Regions from separate parts of the Leuconostoc aquikimchii genome, predicted to be linked through region 3. Evidence: riboswitches for the same ligand, from Rfam matches in the RefSeq annotation. Region 3 holds a riboswitch; each other region holds the start of a gene.
The links. Region 3 has a riboswitch for lysine ahead of AB3K24_RS01705 (amino acid permease). Riboswitches for the same ligand answer to the same signal wherever they lie in the genome.

Region 1: another riboswitch for lysine. It lies ahead of lysA (diaminopimelate decarboxylase); the one in region 3 lies ahead of AB3K24_RS01705 (amino acid permease).
Region 2: another riboswitch for lysine. It lies ahead of alr (alanine racemase); the one in region 3 lies ahead of AB3K24_RS01705 (amino acid permease).

The regions. Positions count from the first base shown of each region.
Region 1 is NZ_JBFPER010000001.1:1,274,830-1,283,016, forward strand. It holds gene AB3K24_RS06295 (N-acetyldiaminopimelate deacetylase) at 1-5, opposite strand, end outside; gene dapD (2,3,4,5-tetrahydropyridine-2,6-dicarboxylate N-acetyltransferase) at 5-712, opposite strand; gene lysA (diaminopimelate decarboxylase) at 768-2,069, opposite strand; lysine riboswitch at 2,201-2,374, opposite strand; gene AB3K24_RS06310 (hypothetical protein) at 2,433-2,768, opposite strand; gene AB3K24_RS06315 (nicotinate phosphoribosyltransferase) at 2,778-4,154, opposite strand; gene AB3K24_RS06320 (helix-turn-helix domain-containing protein) at 4,154-4,699, opposite strand; gene AB3K24_RS06325 (VTT domain-containing protein) at 4,738-5,415, opposite strand; gene AB3K24_RS06330 (nucleoside 2-deoxyribosyltransferase) at 5,660-6,196, shown strand; gene pnuC (nicotinamide riboside transporter PnuC) at 6,302-7,117, shown strand; gene rpmF (50S ribosomal protein L32) at 7,216-7,389, shown strand; gene AB3K24_RS06345 (copper homeostasis protein CutC) at 7,458-8,093, shown strand.
Region 2 is NZ_JBFPER010000001.1:228,471-236,657, reverse strand. It holds gene AB3K24_RS01235 (aspartate-semialdehyde dehydrogenase) at 1-240, opposite strand, end outside; gene alr (alanine racemase) at 286-1,398, opposite strand; lysine riboswitch at 1,475-1,643, opposite strand; gene AB3K24_RS01225 (P-loop NTPase family protein) at 1,680-2,144, opposite strand; gene AB3K24_RS01220 (2'-5' RNA ligase family protein) at 2,134-2,661, opposite strand; gene AB3K24_RS01215 (thiolase family protein) at 2,700-3,848, opposite strand; gene AB3K24_RS01210 (AMP-binding protein) at 3,845-5,137, opposite strand; gene AB3K24_RS01205 (biotin transporter BioY) at 5,154-5,690, opposite strand; gene AB3K24_RS01200 (biotin--[acetyl-CoA-carboxylase] ligase) at 5,724-6,704, opposite strand; gene AB3K24_RS01195 (ABC-F family ATP-binding cassette domain-containing protein) at 6,819-8,187, opposite strand, start outside.
Region 3 is NZ_JBFPER010000001.1:334,200-342,386, forward strand. It holds gene AB3K24_RS01680 (DUF1810 family protein) at 1-38, shown strand, start outside; gene AB3K24_RS01685 (ketopantoate reductase family protein) at 73-1,068, opposite strand; gene trpS (tryptophan--tRNA ligase) at 1,217-2,233, shown strand; gene AB3K24_RS01695 (LCP family protein) at 2,306-3,493, opposite strand; gene AB3K24_RS01700 (phospholipid phosphatase) at 3,697-4,353, shown strand; lysine riboswitch at 4,371-4,539, shown strand; gene AB3K24_RS01705 (amino acid permease) at 4,623-6,062, shown strand; gene AB3K24_RS01710 (DUF1146 family protein) at 6,237-6,458, shown strand; gene mreB (rod shape-determining protein) at 6,559-7,551, shown strand; gene AB3K24_RS01720 (DUF2969 family protein) at 7,553-7,762, shown strand; gene AB3K24_RS01725 (FtsW/RodA/SpoVE family cell cycle protein) at 7,826-8,187, shown strand, end outside.

The DNA of each region.
Region 1 (8,187 bases), 940 kb from region 3:
GCCATTATAATTCTCGTAAGGCGTCAATTAAGGCAGTCTTTTGTTGTGTTTGTGAATCAATTTTCTTAATTACCTTGGCCGGTACCCCCGCCACGACAGTATTAGCTGGTACATCTTTCGTCACAATGGCACCAGCTGCAACGACTGCGCCATCGCCAACTTGAACACCCTCTATGACCACAGCATTGGCCCCAACCAAAACATTATTGCCAATACGGACTGGTTGCGCAGAAGCTGGTTCGATAACCCCTGCCAAAACAGCGCCCGCACCAATATGTGAATTCGTGCCAACAATCGCACGACCACCAAGTATTGCACCCATATCAACCATCGTGCCCGCACCAATTTCAGCACCAATATTAATGACTGCGCCAAGCATAATAACAGCATTATCGCCAATTTCAACTTGTTCACGAATAATAGCACCAGGCTCAATGCGGGCATTAATGTGCAACTTATCCAGCAGAGGTACAGCTGAGTTGCGTGCCTCATTTTCAATATAAACACTTTCACTAGGTAAATTAGCAATCAATGGTTGCACGTCAGACCAGTCACCAATTAATTGACCAAATGAGACACCACCAAATTGTTGCACATTAGCTGGAATTTCACCATCTAAAACACCTTTATAAGTGACTTTTACAGGTGTCACTTTTTTAGCATTGGCAATAAAGTTAATTAGTCGTTGTGCGTCACTTTGTATTTCTGTCATGAGTATTTAGTTCCCTTTTGTTTGTTTTAGTTTTGTTGTCCTATAAGCGTATAGCTTATGATTTATCACTTTTTTCTAACATGTAATCTTGATCCAAGGCTGTTAAGTTCGCATACGTTTCACGCGCAACAACTAATTGATGTTTGCCGTTTTCAACAAATACAACAGCCGGTCTTGGATTGCGATTGTAATTTGATGCCATAGCATATCCGTAAGCCCCAGTTGCCAAAACAGATAAAATATCGCCCGGTTGTGTTTTGGGTAGCGCTTGTTGCCAAACTAAAACATCCCCTGATTCACAATATTTACCTGCCACACGCACAACTTCTTGAGTTGCTGCGTTCGGATTATTAGCCAAAACAGCCTCGTAATTTGCCTGATACAACGCTGGTCGAATATTGTCTCCCATACCACCGTCAACTGCTAAATAGTGACGCAAATCAGGAATATCTTTCCGCGAACCAATCGTATAAAGCGTTTGCCCTGCTGAGCCAACAATTGAACGCCCAGGTTCAATCCAAATTTCCGGCATTTTCCAATCGTACTCGGCTGCTTTACCCTTCAAAGTACGAATAATGGCATCTGCATATTCACTTTCAGGTAAGGGTTGATCTTCTGCCGTATAACGAATACCAAACCCACCGCCAACATTGATAACAGCTGGTTGAAATCCCCAACTTTGTGCTGTTTCTGCTAGTAGTGCCGCATTTTTTTCAAAGCCAGTCACATCAAAAATTTGTGAGCCAATATGTGCATGGAGTCCACGTAAATTAAAATTTTCATCCTGTTTAGCAATATCATAAGCTGCTTTAGCTTGCCCAGTTAGCAAATCAAACCCAAATTTAGAATCTTGTTGCCCAGTACTGATAAACTCGTGTGTGTGGGCTGATATGCCTGGTGAAATTCGCAGTAGTATGTCTTGTTTCACCTTATTTTCAGCAGCAATTTCTGACAATAATTGTAATTCTAAGAAATTATCGACAATAATTGTCCCTACACCCTGGGTAACCGCCATCGTGAGCTCATCCCAACTTTTATTGTTACCATTAAAGCTTAAATGTTTAGGATCAAATCCAGCTGCTAATGCCGTAGAAAGTTCACCACCAGAGACAATATCAGCATGAATGCCTTCTTGCTGTGCCACTTGATAAATGGCTTTGGTAGCAAACGCTTTAGAGGCATAACTCACAACATAAGGCACATTTTCTTTTTCAAAAATCGCCTTAAAATCACGCATAGTTTGACGAATTTTAGTGACATCGTATACATATAATGGCGTCCCATAAGTTTGTGCTAAATCAATCGTGTCAACAGTGTCAATTGTTAAATGTTGCGCTGTATTTGTTGGATAACTCATATACTCTCCTAAGTCCTATTTGTGCCATTTAACTGTACACAAACTAACTACTTCCCCTTGATTTCACATAAAAAAGCCTTTTGTTCGAGACTAGGTCACGGACAAAAGGCTTTTGTGTTTAGCAATTTTGACTGTTCCATAGCTCACCGTTATGACTAACGACAGTCTAATAGTTATTAGCTATTAGCCCAACAACCGTTCATTTATTGTGAACGCTCATTTCGGCGATATCCCCTTTGACTTATTTAACCTGTTAAAACAGCTCAGATAAGCGACTTATGTCAACCGCAACCTCTATGTGAAATTAAATTTTTATGTTGTAGTAATCATAACTTACTGACTAAAAAATGTCAAACTTTTAATCTAGTATTCTGTATCAATAAAAGTTAGACCAAGTTCTTTACCATACCGCCGAATCGTTGACTCTGCCAAGTTCATTTCAAACGACAAATCAATGTAGCTTGTCATGCCAGCATTAAACAAGGCAGCTACTTGAACTTTACGCTCATCTTTACCAATGGCCGACTCGGTTCCAAGCGCCCGAACACCATGCCCCACAATATCATTTGCAAGTTCACTGTCTGGTTTTTTATCCCGTTTTTCACGATCACGATAAGCCTGTGCAGCAGACTTGACATCAAGCATCGTCACTTTGATGTCGTCAGTTAATTCAGATTTTTTTCTAAACTGATAATTCATATCACTACCTCAAAAAAGTGTGCGATTGATAATCTCATTGCCATTAACAGGCAATGTCACACCATTCTCATATACTGTTTCTAGTAAGTCTTGCCCAGTCTCATGTTGAGAAACTGTTACTATCTTATTATCACGTAAAATAACTTTTAGTAGACCCGCTTTTGATGTTTTAGTCACATCAGTTTTAGGCTTTTTTTGAATATTAATTTTATCACCAGCGGCATTTTCAGCATAAGCTGCTTTAATTGCAAAGCGTTCAGTGTCACGTGTGAAGCCTTCTTGTAACAAACCACCGCCAGAGCCAACCACTAAGTTGTCTGTAGACCAACCAGCTTGCATGATTACTTCGTAGAGCGACACAATCGTATCTGCTTTCATGCCATCTCCCTGAATAACCCCGACGTTATGTTGCAACACCTGATAGCCTTTATCATTGGTCGTTGTCCCAAAAATATCTGCTAATAAAGCTAATACTTGTAAATCAATCGTTTCTGGATCACCAGAATCAGGACGTAAAACAATGCGTCCTGTACGTTTGATAATACGATCTTTAATTTCTGGTGAACCAATAACTTTTTCAATAAAATGCAACGCATCATATGAGTCAATCACAAGCGACAAAATAGCATTATCTGGGGCACGATCTAGTTGCGCATTGACATAATCAAGCTCGCCTTGACCAGCACCATAAGCAGTTGCTACTGAATGCTCAGTCGCCCAAACTGACAAAGCACGGCCAGCAACACCATAGATGTCGTTAAAATACTGTGATGCTGCCATGTTATCAGATCCCTGAAAGTGTAATAAATGCGCAGCGCCGCCACGTTTACCAGTTTCAAGTGATGTCGCACCACGCAAACCAAAATCGTTAACAGCTAGTGTAATTCCAGCTGGTGTGCCTGATTTTTCAAACAATGGTACCAAGCGTTTTTTAATATATAAGGAATTAGTTGCAATTGTCGTTGGGTACCAAACGTGCATGAGCACAACCTCCAACGCATTCAAACTCGTTGCAAACCAATCAGCTGTTGACTCAATTGTGAATAAAGCATTACCGGTTGGCACTTCAAGTCCTTCAGGCAATGCTTTAATTTTAACTGGAAAATAGCCTAAATCGCGCACCTTTTCCCAAACTGTACGATTAAAATAAGTTGACGTGTTAAATGTCATTTTAGACACTTGCTCGGCTTCATCAATCATAGCATCTGTAATCGGGCTATGAAAATAGTCATGTAAAATCATAGACAATCCAAACCAACTGACTGTATCAAAACGACCACCCACACGTGCTTCGCCATAAGAATAGAGTTTCGTAATGTTTGTTGGATACTGTAAATGGTGCGTTAACTTGTAAGCATCTGTTGCTAGAATCAAATTCTCCGTCATTAACTTATCTCCGGCAAGTCCGTTGTAATCATTGTTTGTGTGACATCTGTGAAGCGAGTGCCATTCGTTCGTAACAAGCGCCAATCATATTCTTTATCGTCATCAAATTCATCAATGTAAGGCTCAAACTCACCTTCTGTTTGCAGGATTAAATAACCTGCAAAGGCAGTGACAAAATCCGTACTAGATGTCACAACTCGTGTTAATTTACCTTGATCAAAGAAACCGACAGCTAACTTATCACCTTGCCATTGCCCTTCAAACGCCCATTTGAGCGTAATCCAGTCAGAAGTTGTGATACCAAGATTCATTAAATAATCCAATGACAAACGAATATGTATTGGATGTTTTTCTGACTGTGTTGCCATGCCTTGTGCGTCAAACTGGCTTGAGAAAATACCAACCAACGCTTCTAATTCACCAATGGTTGGCATATTTTCTTCGTTTTCAAACGATTTGACTAACGCCACATCGATGTCCAGAGCATCGCTAATTTCTTCGGCAGATATGCCAGTTAATTGTTGTAGTTTTTTTAAATTATTCATAACTTTATTATACTAAAAAAAGCCACCGCAAGGCAGCTTTATTTTTTTGATTTTGTTATTTTTTTGGTGCGTTGACTAATCACCACCGAGCGAACAATCCCAATAATTGTTGGTAACAGTGTTATCAGAGCAATCCCTAAAATAATCACTGAAAAATGTGCGCTGACAAAAGGAATATTGCCAAATAAATAGCCGGCCCCTGTTGCAATCAGACTCCATGAAAAAGCGGCGATCACATTATTTCTTAAAAAATGACCATATGGAAACTGACTAATACCAGCCACAAAAGGAATAAAGGTCCGCACGATGGGCATGTACCGCCCAATAATAATCGCTGCTGCCCCACGTTTTTCAAAGAAAGCCTCTGCTTCATGAATATGAGTTTCCTTGATAAAACGACCAACGACTGGATGTCTAATGAGCTTGTACCCACCCGTACGGCCAATCCAAAAATTCAAGGAGTCCCCTGCTACTGCAGCAACGAAGAACAAGACCATGAATACCCAATGATTTAAACCGGCATGCAAGCCAGCTGGTGTTGCCGCAACAGCGCCAGCGGCAAAAAGTAATGAGTCGCCAGGCAAGAAGGGCATGATAACGACCCCTGTCTCTATAAAAATAATGGCAAATAAAATGAGGTAAGTCCATGGTCCAAATTGTGTCACTAAAGTAGCGATGTGCGCATCAATATGGAGGATGAAGTCGATTAAAAACATGTGATTGATGTATTTCGTCAAACCATACAAGGCTTGCGTGAAACACGTTCCCCTAACTTAATTTTTTCAATAAGATTAGTGTACCACAATTTTTATGTCAAACATAATATACAAACAACACAATGTTTTTTTAATACATGATAAAATAGGTTTTGGACAAATTTTGTCCGTCTACTAGATATTGCAACACTTACAAAATAATCTGTTGTAAAGTTATATTAGTGTCAAAAAAAGGAGAAAACATATGAACGAAACAAAACTTATTGCCGACCTCGAAGAAATCAATCGTCATGTTGACAATGATAAGAAGCTACCTGGAGCTAAAAATATTTATTTAGCAGCTGGTTGGTTTTCAGATACACAAGAAGTATTATTGAAGGATGCTTTTATTCAACTCAGTGCTAACCCAACAATTGCACACATTCACGTGCCATTGTTGCATCAATATGGTGGTATGGCACTAGGTGATGCCAATAGCGAACCAGATTTTGAATGGGGTGCTATGACCTACAAAGCAGACATCAAAGCAATTGATAATTCTGATTTAACCGTTGCGATTTTTGAAGCGGAAGATGCCGACACAGGTACGGCGATGGAATTAGGCTACTCTGTTGCTTCAAACACACCAGTTGTGTCAGTATTTTCTGGTAATATAGACGAACATCCAATCAATCTTATGTTGTCATTTGGCACAGATGCCCACGTGACATCAACTGCTGAATTAGCAAACTATGACTTCTTTGACATCACACCAAATAAATACATGGGAAAACTCATTTAATTTACTCACTCACTTATAAAAAGAAAGGTGCCAAGCCGCTCTCTCAAAGTACTGTCGTATGGCAGAAACCATCCAGAGTGCCTTAATTTTGGCAAAAATAAAATCATGCAAAACGCCTCATCTCAACAAATTTCACATTGGCAATTGATCAACCCACTTTGGTATGCTGAACAATTCAAGGGTTGGACACGCTTATCTTACACACTATTAATTATTGGCCTACTCATTATTGCTTACACCAGTTTTGGCATGGGTGCACCAATTAGTGGTATGACTTTTGCAACATTCTTTGCGGCAGCGTTTGGTTGGACAACTGTCCTTGGCTTAAAAGAAGCAAAACCTATGAACGGCCTTTTTGGGCTATTATCGGCTGCTATTTACATTTATGTTGCCTGGTTACACAGTAATCCAGCTGACGCAGTATTACAGCTTACCTACGTTATTTTGCTAGATATACCTGTCTTGGTCATGCCCTCATGGGTTAAAGATACCGACAAACATGTTCGTTTTATTCACGAAACAGATATTCGTGGTGAAAAACATGGTAAGGTCTTCTGGTATACTGTTATCGCCATCGTTGCTATTGTGGCCTTTGTTGCGGCTTACTTATTTGAAACACAAGTATTGCACACACCACGTCCAATATCAGATTCATTAGTATTAGGTACTGGCTTAGTCGGTGCGGTCTTAACAACTTTTCGCTTTTCTGAAAGCTGGTTTGCTTGGCTTTTACAAGGCATTATGCAAATTGCCTTGTGGGGATTGACCGTTGCTGCTGGTGGCGCACTGGGCGCCTCCGCCTTGGTTATCTTAGTCACTTATCTCATGTATTTTGCAAATGATGTTCTAGCCATTGTCCAATCATCATGGTTTCATCATAAAGAAATCACGGCACAACTCGCACAAAGCCATGTCAAGTAAAATGCCTTGACATTGTTTTTAACAAACCTATTGACAAAAGTGTTAAATTTCGGTAAACTTGACTAGTTGATAAATTGAAACGAAAGGAGGTGCCATTTATGGCTACCCCATCAAACAAGAACTCAAAGTCTCACAAGCGTAACCGCCGCGGACACATTGGTTTGAATGTTCCTAACATTATGTTGGATCAAACAACTGGTGAGTACCGTGTAGCTCACCGTGTCTCACCTTCTGGTGTTTACAACGGCAAGCAAGTTACAGAAAAGAAGTAATCACACATGATAACCTGTACCAATGTGGCACAGGTTTTTTGTTTGCAATTTTATGGTAAAATGGTGACATGACAATTACAATTAGAGAAGCAGCGGTTGATTCTGTCGAAACTGCCAAACAAATGCGCCAAAAAGGCGCTAATCGTATTGAACTAAATAGTCGGTTAGACTTAGGCGGACTAACACCTGACACACGCACCATCATTGATACATTGATTGCTATTGATGATGTGCCGATCATTGTTATGGTACGCCCTCGTGGTGGTGATTTCGCCTATTCTGACATTGAACTGCAACAAATGCAAGACAGTTTACAACAAATTGCTGATCTTGGTGGTCAATTTGTGACATTTGGTGTTGTTCGTGACGGTCTTTTAGACAAAGAAGCGATGTCTGAATTAATTATGCGTGCCACTGAATTAAATCTACAAGTTATTATGCACATGGCATTTGATGTCATTGATTCCGATCAACAACAACAAGCAATGTATTGGTTATCTGAGCAAGGTGTCAGCCGCATTTTAACACATGGTGGCGATCTTACTAAACCTATTATGGATTTAATACCACAATTACAAGTGCTTGTGAACGCCGCGCCAGCGAACTTAACAATCTTACCTGGTGGTGGTATTACAATGGCCAATTCACAAGCGATTGCTGATACGCTTGGTGTAACTGAAGTGCACGGATCTAAAATTATTTAGTTTTGAAATGGTCTCTTTAACGATATAGTTAAAGGCTTTTTTAATAGACAGATTGAATTATATGTTATTGATTCCGCGTTACGATACAATAGAA
Region 2 (8,187 bases), 110 kb from region 3:
TGAGACAGAACCACCACCAGAAGCCAACACCAAATCAATCCCATTAAAACTATCTGGTGTCGCTTCTTCAACAGTTAGTTCTTGCCCTTTAAAGGTCAGCTTTTTACCAGCTGACCTTGCTGAAGCGAGTAATTTCAAACTGTTAACTGGTATAGTTGATTCTTCTAATTGTGACATCAATCGTGTGCCAACTGCACCAGTTGCGCCAAGTATAGCAATGTTATATGTACGTTCTGTCATGTTTATTTTCTCTCCTAATATTTTGAAACGGCACATCACCCTGTATTAATCAACCAGAACGCGATGTAAACGATCTTGCATGCCTGTTGTAATCTCCCATGGTGCTAAATCAGCGTGCTGTGCAACATCTTCAAGCGTATTTTCAAGTCCACCATCCTTGCCGATGAATGTGACTGTTGTACCCGTGGGGTACTCATGTGGCAACCTAATCATCAACTGATCCATTGCAACTTGCCCAACTATTGGTGCGTATTGACCATCAACAATGACCTTGAATCCAGACATTTTACGTAACCAACCATCACCATACCCAATTGGTACAGTGCCTATCCACTCGTCACCGCTTGTCGTGTATTTATGTGAATAACTAATGCCTTCACCAGCTGGTAATTGTTTAACAAAATTCATTTCACTACGCAGTGCCATCACCGGTTGTAAATTTTTGCCATCTGCCAACTCACCACGAGAAGGCTCAACGCCATATAATACAGTCCCAACACGAATCACGTCATGTGGTACTTCATCAGCATGATACATTGCTGCACCTGAATTAGCCACATGATAAAATTCAGGTTCTGGTAAACCATCTGTTATATCGTGCCACCGCTTAAGTTGCATATAAAAATAATCCGTCTCAACAGAATCTGATTCAGCAAAATGTGTTGATAAGCCAACATAATCAAAAATATCGTCGTGTGCTTGCAGATAGGTAATTGCTTCTGCTAGAGACTCTCGGGTACGAAATCCGATGCGCCCCATCCCCGTATCCACGCCCAACGTGATATGTAGTCGTTGCTCACCAGTTAAATACTGTACTGCTTCTTTTAACCATGCTAACGATACAACGGTGGCCATGACATGTTGCACCGCCATTAATTCAGAATATTTTGCTGGTGAAATACCTAAAATAAGAATTGGTTCAGTAATACGTTCATGTCGTAGTGCCAGCGCCTCGTCAATGATTGCAACAGCAAGCCCATAAACGCCACCTGCCACAGCCGCCTTAGAAGTTGGCACCAAACCTAATCCGTAGGCATTTGATTTGACTGCCAAAAATATTTTATCGGCACCAGATACTTTTTTAACCACCGCTATATTGTGCTTTAAAGCCTTTTTAGAAATTTCAATTCGCGTTGGTCGTGTAATTGCTTCCACCATATTTTACTCTTTTCATCTAAAATAAAAATCCGCATCTGCCAGGTGTGGCAGTCACGGATCGCAATAAAACAATCGTTTCTGTCATAGCACCCCGCAATTGCGACAGTCCATTAGTTCTTAACTAAATGGCCCAGCTTACTGATATGACAGTATCAGCGCTTCGGCTATAACCCCTTTTACCCGTTTCACAGTATCTATCAATACTCCGCGAATGACTCATGGTTATGGCAACCTCTATGATTTTCTCATTGTTTTTATTTTATTCTAATTTTTTTATTTTGTCAAACTTTGTTTTTTCGTATAATGATTACTTTTTGATTATACGGTTTTAATAGCCGATATATAACATCACGATTAGTTGTACGCCATTTATTTTGCCACTTTAAAAATAACCATAAATTTCGATACTGGTTCGGTCCGCCATGTAACCGATTACTGACCCACCTTTTTAATATATAGTATACATTTTGGTAATAAGGCAGGTCCAAAACATAAATGACATCAGCTAACGCAAAACAGTCCTGGCCTTCACGGAACTGAGCGCCTTCAATTATCCAGTCATTTTGCTGGATAACCACTTGTAGTAAAACTTGTATTTCTGATGATGTACGATGCCTATCTCCCGTTGCTTGTCGTACCCAGTTTAAATCATCTAGTGATGTCACTGGATAATGCTCAGTACTTGCTATTTTATGTGCCAAGGTTGTTTTGCCGCTACCAACTGGGCCAATAATTCTAATTTTCATCTTTTTCATCTAAAACAATCGTAGTGAAAACAGATGAATCATCGTTCTCTAATATGTGTTCGATAGCTACTTCTGTGATGGTCGCTGTTAAATCATACGTTTCATTTTTCAGTGCTATCATGAGATGCTCAGCTTGTAGTTGCGATAATCCTTGTGCAACAGTGACATGCGGTTGGTAAGGCAAATCTTCTCGATAATAAGGATTAAGAATTGGTTCAGCATATAAGGCATCATGTAGCTCAGTTAATATTTTTGATCCTTGATCAACCACTAACCAAACATAGCCATGCTCCGGATCTCCCGAAACGGCAGTCAGTCGTATGTCAAATTGTTGTTGTCTCTTAATGACATCAGTCACGACTTGAACAAGTGTTTCATCCGCCAAATCATTGTCAAAAGGGAAAACGAGTGAGATATGTGGTGCAATGTGTTGATACAAATTATCATAACAACGACGAATTTTGTTAATATCCGTCATCTGACTAAATTTAGGAAAAATCAAAACCGAACGCAACATAGTTCAACCTCACTTTTGCTATTTAGTATACCAAAAAACTACGCCCAGTGTTTGTTGCCAATCAACATGCTCATTCCCATACCACCAGCAATACATAACGTGACAATACCTAATGCTGGTCTCGATATTCGGTTCAAACTATTGAGCAACCTGGCAATTAATATCGCACCAGTTGCACCATATGGATGGCCGTATGCTAAGGCGCCACCCAATGGATTTAACTGTTGATCTTGAATATCTAATGCTTGTTGACAAAGAATTCCTTGTACGGCAAAAGCTTCATTCAGTTCCACAACATCAATATCAGTTATTGACAGTCCGTGCTTAACTAATAACTTTTGCGTTGCACTGATTGGGCCTAACAGAAATTGATCAGGTGCCAGACCCACAAACTCATAGTCCAAATAATAGCCTTGTACGGCTTCACTTGGGTCAAATTTTTTAAGTAGTACCGTGCCAGCACCATCGTTAATCGGACAACTATTGCCGGCCGTTACGACGCCTTGTTTAGAAAAAGCAGGCTTTAGTTGCGCCAATTTTTCTAAACTAGTCTCAAATCTTGGACATTGATCCTGTGTCTCTTTCATGTTTTCTGACTCAAAAGCATAAATTTCTCTATCTAATAATCCCATTTCAAAAGCTTGTTTCGCCTTTTGATGACTTCTAAAGGCATATGCATCTTGTTGTTCTCTCAAAATATGATATTTTTGACTCATATTTTCTGCTACAACACCCATATCTAAATCTAGTTGGCCTGTTGGTACCATTGGAAAACGCGCTCGCACAGCTTTAGTATCACGATCAATGATGAGATTGGCCAGTGAGGTACTTTCGATACCACCGGCTAGTACCAATGATGCTTGTCCACTCATAATCGTCTGTACGCCAGAAGCAACCGCCACTAAACCAGAAGCACACTGACTATCCACTGTGTATGCTGGGGTTGCAACTGGAAAATCTGCTGCCAACGCACAGCGGCGTGCTAAGTTGCCCCCTTGATTGGTCACATTTCCCAGAATAACTTGATCAATCTGTTCTTTTGAATAGCCAGGTAAGTCAGCTAACTGCTGTCGGATCAAGTTTTGAAATAACATTTCTGGTGTTTGCTGTGCAAAAATACCATTTATTTTACCAATCGGTAATCTTTTAGCACTCACAATACTTACTCTGGGTATTATATGATTCATGACCATCGTCCCTTCATAAAATCATTTGTTAACAAAGCTCTTGAAATTTTTTGTTGCGGTGTTTTGGGTATATCATCAACAAATATATAGCGCACCGGTGCTTTATATTTTGGCAAATAACTGGCTACATGACTGATCAATGTCGTTTCTGTCTCATTTGTGACTACCATAGCTACTATGTTTTCACCGTATACAAGGTCTGGCACACCAAAGACAATCACCCGCTTTGTCAGTTCAGATAATACGTGCTCAACTTCACTTGGATAAATTTTATTGCCACCGTGATTAATAATATCACTTTGCCGTGCCAACACATATAACCGATGATCTTGATAATACCCCACATCGTCGGTCATAACTGCTTTAATCGGATAATCATGGCAACCAACATAGCCACGGAACAGGTAAGGACTACTAATTATCAAGCGTTGTTTCTGGTCAACCTGTACGGTCACTGCCGGAAATAATTCACCAACATCATTCGGTTGCTTTTCTTGCATCATTTTTTGCCATGAAACCAGACTCGTTTCAGAAGCACCGTATAATTCGTACAAATCGTGTTTTGGATGACTGATTTGCCATTGTTTGACTAACTTATTTTGTAATTCGCCGCCACACGATACAATACCTCGTATATTAGCATTGTCTGCCCAACTCGTATCTTTTAGCCCTAAATAGGTTGGTACCGTATAAACAATTGTCGCCTTTAATAGTCGCATTGGTTGATGACGGTCAAAACAATAAAATGTTTTCCCAAGATATAAGCTCAACAATAGTGTGTGCATGCCTAAAGAAGTCGCCATTGTACTAGTCGTCATCACAATCTCATCATTTTTCATATCAAACACGTCAAAACAACGTTCAAAACCAAGTCGCCATGATTGCCAATCACGTTGATAAATTTTGGCATTGCCCGTTGTACCCGAGGTCTTACCTAAAAAAAGCATACCTACCTGTGGTTGACTATTTTTTTCGTCACTCACAGGTTCTGCGAGCCACTGCCACTGACCAGCAAGTGATTTTAACAAACTGGTCACATTTGGCACATCTTGTTCTGTCAAAATAATGGGTATAGCACCCGCTAAATGACTGGCTATAAATTCAGAAATGAACTCGCGCGTTTCTTTTGCGATTAAAACCACATATGGTGCCTTTATACAGTGTGTATCAACAATTTTCTTTGCACTATCATATAAGTTTTGGTAAGTATAAACCTGACCATTATCCATAACAGCGACACGCTGTTTGTATTTTTTTGTTAACTTCTGAAAATCAAATATTTCAGCCATTTTTTAATAGATCTTTCTAAAACGCCAATGACGTCCGTGTTTGTACTTTTCTGACTGCCAACGCAACGATCACAACAATCGTAATTTTCAAAGCGCTCGATAGCACAAACGGTGTCATTCCAGCTGCAATACCTGCTGCAATGGACATATGCATACTCATAATTAACCAAATCGTACCTATCGTTAAGTTAACCACTGAAGCTAAAATATTTGTCACAATTAATCCCCACACATTGGCCCATTTTTTAAAAGATAGACCGATAATTGGTGCGAACAGCAGAAATGACCATAAATAACCAGCTGTTGGTCCGGCTAAAAAAACAAAACCACCTTTGAAACCAGCAAATACTGGCAATCCAAAAGCGCCCAGTAATAAATACAATCCAATAGCTGTTAAACTCACACGCGTTGAAGACACCGAGGCTACCAAAGCAACAATAAGTGTTTGTAAAGTCATTGGAATTGGTCCAATATTAATCGCTAATGGTCCGACAGCAAGTAATAATGCTGTTAGTACCGCAGTAATAGCGATACGCTGTGTATTTGAATTCATTTTTTCTCCAATTTTTTTATTATACGTTGACAATTAACCCTGATAAACATCATTTGGTAATTGTACTTTCAATACTTCGCCCGAATTAATAATCTTAATATCATCACCCGTATCTACCAGCAATTGTCCTTGTTCATCAATTGCTTTAGCTACGCCCGTTACGAGTTCTTTGCCATATTTAACTGTTATAGTCCGACCTATAACAATATTACGCTTACGATATGCTGTCAGAAATGATCCGTCAGTGTATTCCGCATATAGTTTGACAAATTCATCGCATAACGCAGCGACAATTGTATTACGCGATACTGTCAATTCTGTCACCATACCACCAACTTTATTTTCTAGCGTGGCATCTAAATTTTTAGGCCGTTGTAAATTCAACCCAATACCTACAACAATTGCTGACACTTGTTGACTTTCGAAATCCATCACCGCTTCAGTTAAAATGCCACCAACTTTACGGTTTTTAAATAACAAATCATTAACCCATTTAAAGTCCAATTCAATACCAATCGTCTTCTTGATAGCTCGCGACACTGCAACAGCAGTCCCTGTTGTCAGTAAACCAGGCAATACTAGTGTTCCTATTGGCAACGGTAAAGCAAACGATATATACAAACCAGTGTCTGCTGGTGAGACAAAAGTACGACCTAAACGCCCACGACCACCAGTTTGTTGGTTAGCAACAATCATAGTAGGTACCGTCACATCGCCACGGGCCAACATTTTTTTTGCATAGGTATTTGTTGAATCAACTGACCCAAGCAACTGTATGTGCCAATCATTGTGTGTCAATTGCTTAATCATAGGTGCGCTCAAAACTTTGCCACTTTGATAACGATAGCCAACATGATGTTGACTATCGATAACATGGCCTTGTTCCGTCAATTTTTGAATTGCTTTCCATACAGCTGCACGGCTCATATCTAAATTTTTAGCCAAAGTCTCACCACTTAAATAGGTACCTTCATGTTCAGCAAAAAATTGTAGTATACGTTCATCTGTTTTCATAATTGACCGCCTTTAATTATTTTCATAGTAAACCTATATTACAATTATGGTTTACTATACTTTAAATGTCAACCTAAACATAAAAAAAACGCCCAAAAGCGTTTTTGATAACTGCTATTCTGATTCTTTTTTAAATGACAAGGCAGCCACGTTCAACTCGCGATCGCCTAATCCCTTAGTAAAGCTTACTTCGTGGGAAACAATAATAACATTTCCAGGGAATTTATCGATTGCTGCACGGAGTGCATTTTTTGTGCCTTCATCCAAATGGTTAGTTGGTTCGTCTAAAATCAAGAAATTACTTGGCTTCATTTCCATGATTGCCAATTTAACCTTAGTTTGCTCACCACCGGAAAGCAGTTGCATTTGCTTTTGTGCATTTTCAGCATTGATACCAGCGGCTGCTAAGCGTGTCCGTAATGCCTTTGGCTCTAGCTTGGGGAACCGATCCTGCATCTCTCTTAGTGGTGTTTTTGTATCGTCATCCCATTCTAAATCCTGGTCAAAATAATTGACAATAGCTGATGGTGAAAATTCAGCTTCACCATGAAGAGCTGGAATAACACCCAGAATTGACTTAATTAATGTTGATTTACCAGCACCATTAAATCCTTTGAAGACAAGTTTCTGTCCTGTCGTAATTGAAAATGTGACTGGTTCCAAAACTGGTGTCACATAACCCACTGATAAATTGTTCACTGCCAAAGCGTTAGCGGATTGTGAATTGACATAAGGGAAGTTAAACTTAGCTTGCAGTGCTTCAGATGGTGGATCAACTTTATCCATACGCGCCAACATCTTCTCACGTGACTTGGCTTGCTTAGATGTTGAGGCACGTGCTTTGTTTTTAGCAATAAACTTTTGTGCTTTTTCAATTTCACCTTGTTGCTTTTCATATTGGCGTAATTGTTGCTCTGAACGTTCCTCTTTTTGACGCATCGCTTTTTTAAACGATCCACGGAACTTGGTGATTTTCCCAAACGATAGATCAATAATGGCATTAGTCACTTTGTCCAAAAAGTCAAAATCATGAGAAATGATCATGGCTGAACCTTCATAACTTTGCAAAAAATCTTCTAGCCATTCAATGTGAGCCACATCTAAATAGTTCGTTGGTTCATCTAAAATAATCACATCATCGTTTTCAAGCAGCAATTTCGCCAAGATAACTTTAGCACGTTGACCACCTGACATTTGATCCAACTCGCGATCACGTCCAATAGCTTCTAAACCAAGTCCAGAGATCACACGTTCAATCTTTGTGTCGACATCATAAAATCCGGCCGCATCAAGTTCCTCTTGCATACGTCCAGCGCGTTCCAACAATTTATCGTTCATTGATTCCGCGTATTCATTATAAAGATCTGTTATGCGATCTTGTTTATCATAAAGGTCTTGATAGGCAGTATGCAAAAAAGCAATCAAATCCATACCATCTGGAATCTCTGCATATTGATCCAAATAGCCGATTTTGAGGCCTTTT
Region 3 (8,187 bases):
GTCAAAAACATGCAAAAACATTAACATTATTGCAGTAAAAAATCATGTCACGTTATGACATGATTTTTTATATTAAGCCCCAGTATAATCAGGCGCTAACTTATTAACCGGTGGGGTAAATTTACGCATTGACTCAGCTAGATGAACAAAATTTGTTACCAAATGATGATTTGGCGCTTGGGTGCCATTCTTATCTGCTAAATCAGCAATCCAACCGTTGATGTAGTCAACTTCTGTGGGACGACCCTTCACAAAATCTTGATACATTGAGGGAAAATGAAGTGGGTTGGATACGTTGGATACATAATCAACTTGAGCAACCATGTCATCACGTGTTTCGATTAATGCAATACCAGCAGCCTCAGCAGCATCATAAGCCTCATTAATAAGAGGACGTGCGATGCCTTCTAAAAACCCATCATAAGCCATGAGTTGGCCCATACGTGATTGAAACATAGTAGCAATAGAGTTTTCAACCGCATTAAAGAAAACTTTAGTTAATAAAGTACCCAAGAAGTTTTCAGTATAAGACGGATTTAGATGGGCCGCTTTAAAATCAGTTTGTAATGCGGTCATGGTTTCCGAAGGTTTCTCAGTAAGATTGGCATAGACAGATGAACCAGCACCTTCATCACCCATAAAGTCAACATCACCAAAATCATTTAGTATCGTAGCAATCATGGCTGTACCACCAATAATATGGTCGTCATCAAAATATTTTTGTAACTTTTCGATATGGCCCATACCATTCATGGCACCTAAAGCGGTTTGACCGGATTTGAATTTTGGTGCTAAACGATCTAATGTATCCTGTAATTGCATTTGTTTCATAAAGAATATCCAAACATCTGGCGTACCCTCATATGATTCTGGTGAGAAAATGTTAATTTTTATTTCATGACGTTCCTTATGATCACGTGATTTCCACACTTTATTACCTTGAATAATTATTTTATCAAGGCTAGCTTGTGTTGGTTCAATAAAATCTACTTGAACACCTGCATTTTCTTGCAGTAATATACCATATCGTAACCCCATAGCACCTGCGCCAACTATTGCATATTTCATATATTAAATTCTCCTTTTTGGTTATTAATGGTATAATTCTAATCTTTTTCACATTGTAAGTCAATCTAAATTTAATTTTTTTAACTGGGAAGTTATTGTGATATACCGTATAATATATTTTATAAGTTGCAAGTAAAGGAAGTTTGATATGTCTAAAGAAATTTATTTAACAGGTGACCGGCCAACAGGTAAGCTACATATTGGTCATTATATTGGGTCATTAAAAAATCGTGTACACATGCAAAATTCGGGTCAATTTGATCCATTTGTGATGATTGCAGATACTCAAGCTTTTACAGATAATGCACGTAATCCAGAAAAAATTCATCAAGCGTTAACAGAAGTGGCTTTGGATTATTTGGCAGTTGGAATTGATCCAGAAAAAACAACTATATTTGTCCAATCACAAATTAAAGGATTGTTTGAACTCACAGAGTATTTTATGAATTTGGTATCTGTTGCTAGGTTACAACGGAATCCAACTGTGAAGGCTGAAATTTCACAAAAAGGTTTTGGAGAGGGTATTCCAGCAGGATTTTTAACTTATCCTGTGTCACAAGCAGCTGACATTGCTATTTTTCGTGCAACAAAAGTGCCGGTTGGGGATGATCAAGAACCAATGTTAGAACAGACACGTGAATTAGTACGTTCGTTTAATCATGCGTATCATTCTGATGTTTTGGTTGAACCCGTTGGCGTGTTTCCGCCGAAAGGTCAAGGCCGTTTACCAGGTATTGACGGTAATGCAAAAATGTCTAAATCACTAGGTAATGGTATTTATATTTCAGATGACACCGATATTATGGCCAAAAAAGTGAAAGCGATGTACACAGATCCACTGCATATTAACATTTCCGATCCAGGGCATGTCGAGGGTAATATTGTTTTTACCTATTTGGATATTTTTGACACGGATAAGCAACGTGTGCAAGATTTGAAAGATCAGTACACAGCAGGCGGATTGGGTGACATGAAGCTTAAAAAGCATCTGATTGAAGTTATGGAAGCTGAAATGGCACCTATTCGGGCACGCCGTCAAAATTATGCGCAAGATATTCCCGCAGTTTTGCGTATGTTACAAGAAGGTTCTAATCACGCCAATGTGATTGCTGAGGAAACGATGAAGGATGTCCGTCATGCGATGGGTATAGATTATTTTGGCTAGTAGTTAAATTAAAAAAATATAGCACAACGACAGGGTCGTTGTGCTATATTTTTTGTTACTGACTTGTAGTTATTATTGTGTATTAGTCGTGTCATCGAGAGTACTAGTACTTGTTGGCGTGCTATTGTCACCAACTGGGCGTAACGATGTGGCAATCGTTGATAAGTCAGCAGGTATTGTACCACCATATGGGCGACCGGTTTGTTTATGTGTTAAATTTAAGGTTTTACGTATGAGATTAGTTGTGCGCTGTTTCTCTTTTTGAGGGATAACTTCATAGGACACGTTATTACCTTCAGAATCAGGGTAACTTGTACTAACACCCTGCATGTGCTCGGTGACAATATTATTTTTGGCTTTGATATATTTGCTAGCCATTGTTGTCATGTCGCCAAAAGTTAAATCAGTACGGACATTACTTGATATAGTTGCCATAAACTTTTCATTTAACAAGGTTGAAACATTGGCTGATTTTTTAATCAAACCTTCCAGTACTAAACGTTGACGTTTTTGACGGCCATAGTCGCCTTCAGGATCATCATAACGCATCCGAGAAAAGGCCAGCGCCGCATCACCGTTCATTTTTGTTTTTGATGCAGACCAAGTTTCACCGTTATCATCAGAATGTTCAAATTTGTTGCTATCTTTATGAAAACGGTAAAGATTGGGACCATAATCATGTGCAGTTTCTTGGCTATAAGTGAAATCAAGTGGTGAGTCCACTGAGATACCACCAACTTGATCAACCATGTTGGCTAAGCCCCCCATATTGACCAAAGCATAGAAATCAATGGGGATGTTTAGAAAAGCTTCAACAGTTTTGATTGAGGTTGCTGTTGAGCCGTAAGCGTAAGCCGCGTTAAGTTTTTGAGGGAAAGTATCCTCATAGCCAATAATGGATACCATGGCATCACGAGGTAAGGAAACCATTGTCGTCTTTTTTGTGTCTGGATTAATCAAGAGGAGCATCATCGAGTCTGTACGACCACGATAGGTGCGGCCAAGTTCACCAGTGTCTGTACCATATAATAAGATTGAAATGGGACGGCCACTTTTTACAACATTGGATACATTACGGGATTTAGTTAAACCTGCACCAGCGTAAGATTTGGCAACAACACCTTTTGCGCTATTAATTGTTCGCCATACAAAGAAGCTACCGATAATTACTAGTATCGCAATTAAAAAAAGAATAATGTTGCGTACTTTATGATTAGGGCTTTGATGACGTTTTAAACGTGAGTTTGGTTTAGGTTCCATGATGGTAGCGCTCCTGATATTTAGTATGGCGTAGTTAAATGAATGAGGATAGGGTATGGATACTAATTAAAAATCATATCTTACTATGATACGATACAGAGATAAAGACAATATTAAATTATAACAAAAATTAATCATTTTAAAAGACAACATTGTATATAATGGTACAATTATCGTGGTAAATAAACAAGAGAGTTAATAAAATGTTAATACAGCCTGATAAACTAAGAAAATTATTCATAGCCATATTTAGTGTACTGTTTTTATTGTTGGCTATTCAAGTGCGCTTTGATATGCTATTTATGCATGTTATTGATAATGGTGCAGCATTGGTCATTCAAAACTTAATACCACGTGGTTTACAAGTTTGGATTACTTTTGGTGGCATATTTGTGCACTATTGGATTGTGATACTAGCGATGGCGATTATTTTTAGTTTGCTTTATTTTATGAATTATAAGATTGCTATGTGGTGGTTTATTGTGACACAATTATTGGCCATGATATTTGCATTAGCCATGTCATTTATTCTGCAAATTCATTGGTCAGCTGGGCCTAAATTGGGGCCAACCATCCCTAATTTACTATTGTTATGGTGGCTACAATTGTTAGCAATTGCGGCGGTGGTTATTATGCCACGTTTTGTCAAAAATCGTAGGATACGTCAGGGATTGACGCTGCTTGTTATTATACTTTGGGGGCTGATGCTCATGGCATGCATGCAGCGCCACGATATGCCGTTTTCAAGTGGATTAGGGTCATTATTTTTCGGCTATTTCTGGTGGCAATTTAGTGAGTATTACTATCGAAAACGCGCAAAGCATTGGCAACGCGTATTAGAAATTGACACGTTAATTTAAAAATGATATGATATTCAAGTTATCAAAGAGGTTGCAGCCAACATGAGTCACGTGAATGAGTCCGCCGAGGATGTTGAATTGACGTAAAAGGGAAGGTTGCCGAAGTATCATTCTTGGCAGAATAATATTGGGCTAATAATTAATAATTGTTAGACTGTCACGGCAACGTGATGTGCTTTGGAAAGTTGATTAAACGATGACTTTTTGAACCTCTTTCTATATATTTTAGAAAGGGGCTTTTTATTTGCCCCGAATAGGGAGAAATTTTTATGAATGAGCAACAAGGTGGGATGAAACGTAATTTAAAAACCCGTCATGTATCTATGATTGCTTTAGGCGGTTCAATAGGGACAGGACTTTTTGTTGCTTCAGGAGCAACGGTAGCTCAGGCAGGGCCCTTTGGCGCAATTGTAGCTTACTTGGCAATTGGGGTCATGGTGTATTTTTTGATGACCAGCTTGGGTGAAATGGCAACTTATGCGCCAACCTCTGGTTCATTTTCTGATTATGCTGGTAAGTATGTTGATCCTGCTTTAGGTTTTGCCATGGGATGGAACTATTGGTTTAACTGGGCAATTACACTGGCAGTCGATATTGTGGCAGTCGGACTCGTATCCAAGTTTTGGTTTCCTAATACACCGGGATGGATTTTTTCAGCCGTTGCTTTAGTGTTTATCTTTTTAATTAATTTGTTCTCAGTAGGCGCATTTGGTGAGGCAGAGTTTTGGCTATCACTGATTAAAGTGATAACGATTATTGCTTTCCTTATTGTTGGATTGGCTACAATTTTTGGTGTGATTCATTCTGATGTGAATGTCATGAAAAACTTATCCGTTGGCAATCATGGATTTGTTGGCGGACCACAAGCAATTTTATCAGTCTTTGTGGTTGCTGGCTTTTCGTTTCAAGGCACAGAGTTAATAGGTATTACAGCTGGTGAGGCTGAAGATCCTGATAAGTCAGTTCCAAAGGCAATTAATCAAGTATTTTGGCGTATTTTATTGTTCTATATTTTAGCAATTTTTGTTATTTCAGCATTGGTTTATTACCGTGATCCACGTTTGTTAAGTTCTTCTACAGAAAATATTGCGGTGTCACCTTTTACAATTGTTTTCAAAAATGCTGGTATTGCATTTGCGGCAAGTTTAATGAACGCAGTGATTTTAACGTCGATTGTTTCATCGGCAAATTCTGGTTCTTACGCGTCGACACGTATGCTTTATGCTATGGCACGTAAAGGCGAAGCACCTAAAATATTTGCTAAGTTATCTACGCGTGGTGTGCCAGTTGCAGCCTTGGTTTTGACAACGATTATTGGTTTGTTGGCTTTCATTTCTAATACTAAAGGTGGGTCAGTTGCCTATACGTGGTTAGTGAATGCTTCCGGTTTGACAGGCTTTATTGCTTGGGTTGGTATTGCCATTTCGCATTACCGTTTCCGACGTGCCTATCTTGCGCAAGGCAAAAAACTGAGCGACCTTAAATATAAAGCAAAATGGTTTCCTTTTGGACCAATATTTGCTTTAATTATTTCTATGGGTGTGATTATTGGTCAAGATCCTGAAAGTTTCACAAATTTAAATTGGGAAAAAATAGGTGTCACTTATTTGTCGGTACCACTGTTTATTATTTTGTTTGTGGCCTATAAAATTCGTTATAAAACAAAAAAAATCAAATTAGAAGATGTTGATTTAACACAACATCGATAAAAAATATAGAAACCAGTATATTAGCTAAAATAGCTGATATACTGGTTTTTATTAGAAATAAAATAAAAATTTAGGGGATAAGTTACAAAAAGCACGAACTTATTGATATAATAAAATCATTATATTATCGCAATAAAAACGTTTAATAATTTAAAAAGAAAGGCCAATTATACTATGAGTCCTATATTTATGTTAAGTATTAACTTACTTGCCGTGTATTTTGTCTTTTGGTTGATTAGGCCAATTAATTTTGCAAAATTTATGCCATATACACCAACCCAAGCGGCTTTTTTGAAAATTGTTGTGGCAATTGTGTTTGGTTATTTGTTAGCAAGTTTTTTCATTACAATAACCAATTGGGTGGTAGCAATGCCAAGTGCGGTGTTTGGAAAGTAGACAAAAAGCCACTAATAATTATGGTATAATTGATTAGATTATGTAGACAGGTCGGCACGTTAGTGCCCATTTATAAAAATAATAAATTTGGAGAATAAACATGGCAAAAGATATTGGCATTGATTTGGGAACAGCCAATGTTCTCATTTATGTAGAAGGTAAAGGGATTGTATTAAATGAGCCTTCAGTTGTGGCGGTTGACGACAAAACAGACCGCGTGTTAGCTGTTGGTTCAGAAGCTTATCGCATGGTTGGTCGCACACCAGGAAATATTCGTGCCGTACGGCCATTGAAAGATGGTGTCATTTCAGATTTTGACGTCACAGAAGCGATGTTGACATATTTTGTGGATAAACTTAATGTGAAAGGCTTTATGTCAAAGCCAAACATTATGATTTGTGCCCCAACCAACATTACTGAAATTGAACGTAAAGCGATTATTCAAGCTGCTGAAAAAGCAGGTGGTGCCAAGGTGTATTTGGAATATGAGCCTAAGGTTGCGGCGGTTGGTGCAGGTTTAGATATTTTTAAGCCAATTGGATCGATGGTTATTGATATGGGTGGTGGTACATCTGATATTGCGGTTTTGTCATTGGGAGACATTGTTGTTTCTGAGTCGATTCGTGTGGCTGGTGACAAAATGAATTTCGACATTGTCGGTTATTTAAAAAAGCATCATAATTTGATTGTTGGTGAACGGACAGCAGAAACAATCAAAATTCAAATTGGTTCTGCTTTACCTGTTGATGAGCCTTTGACTATGGAAGTTCGCGGTCGTGATAATTTTGAAGGCATGCCAAAAACAATCACTATTCATTCCAATGAAGTTGAAGAAGCTCTTCATGATACACTGCAACAAATTGTTCGCGCGGCACATTCAGTTTTGTCAAAGTTGCCACCCGAATTAGCGTCAGATATTATTGATCGTGGTATCATGTTAACAGGTGGTGGGGCTCTGCTTCATGGGATGGATCAACTATTATCTGATGCATTAGAAGTACCAGTTGTTGTTTCCGATTCACCGTTAGATAATGTGGCCAAAGGGGCAGGGGCTCTGCTTGAACACATGAAATCAAATCGAAAAGGGTTATAAAATGCGTAAAAAGAATCAGAATTTTAACGTGGACCTTGTTGCTATCGACAATCAAACGCAAGTGATGATCGATAGCAAACAAGTCGGTTATATTGAAAAAGCAGAGCGCGGTTTTGTAGGCTATTTTGGCCAACAAGCAGTTGTTAATCAAGCCAAAACGCAAGATGAAGCCCTACAGGCTATTTTAGCTAGTTTTAACTTATACCAGTAATAATATGACAAGCCCTTATCATAGTTTATGATGAGGGCTTGTACGTAGATGAGGAACGTCAATATGCAGCATACGCCATCAAGACAGATGAGTAGCCGTACGTCCGGTTCAGAACTAGACTGGGGTATTATTTTAGCGCTATTATTATTTATGATAATTGGATTAAGCTCTGTTTTTCAAGCAGCCCTTCATTCGCAATATGGCACGATGCAAATGGCTGTACGAACGACCATTGTGCAGGGTGTTTTTTGGATAATTGGCACATTAATCATTATATTCTTGTTGCGTTTTGATGCCTCCCAACTTTGGCGTTTGGCACCAATCGCATACGGATTAGGGGTGTTTTTACTGCTAGCTGTTTTAGTTTTTTATGATAGACAAATGGCGAACGCTACAGGAGCCAGATCCTGGTTTGTGTTAGGGCC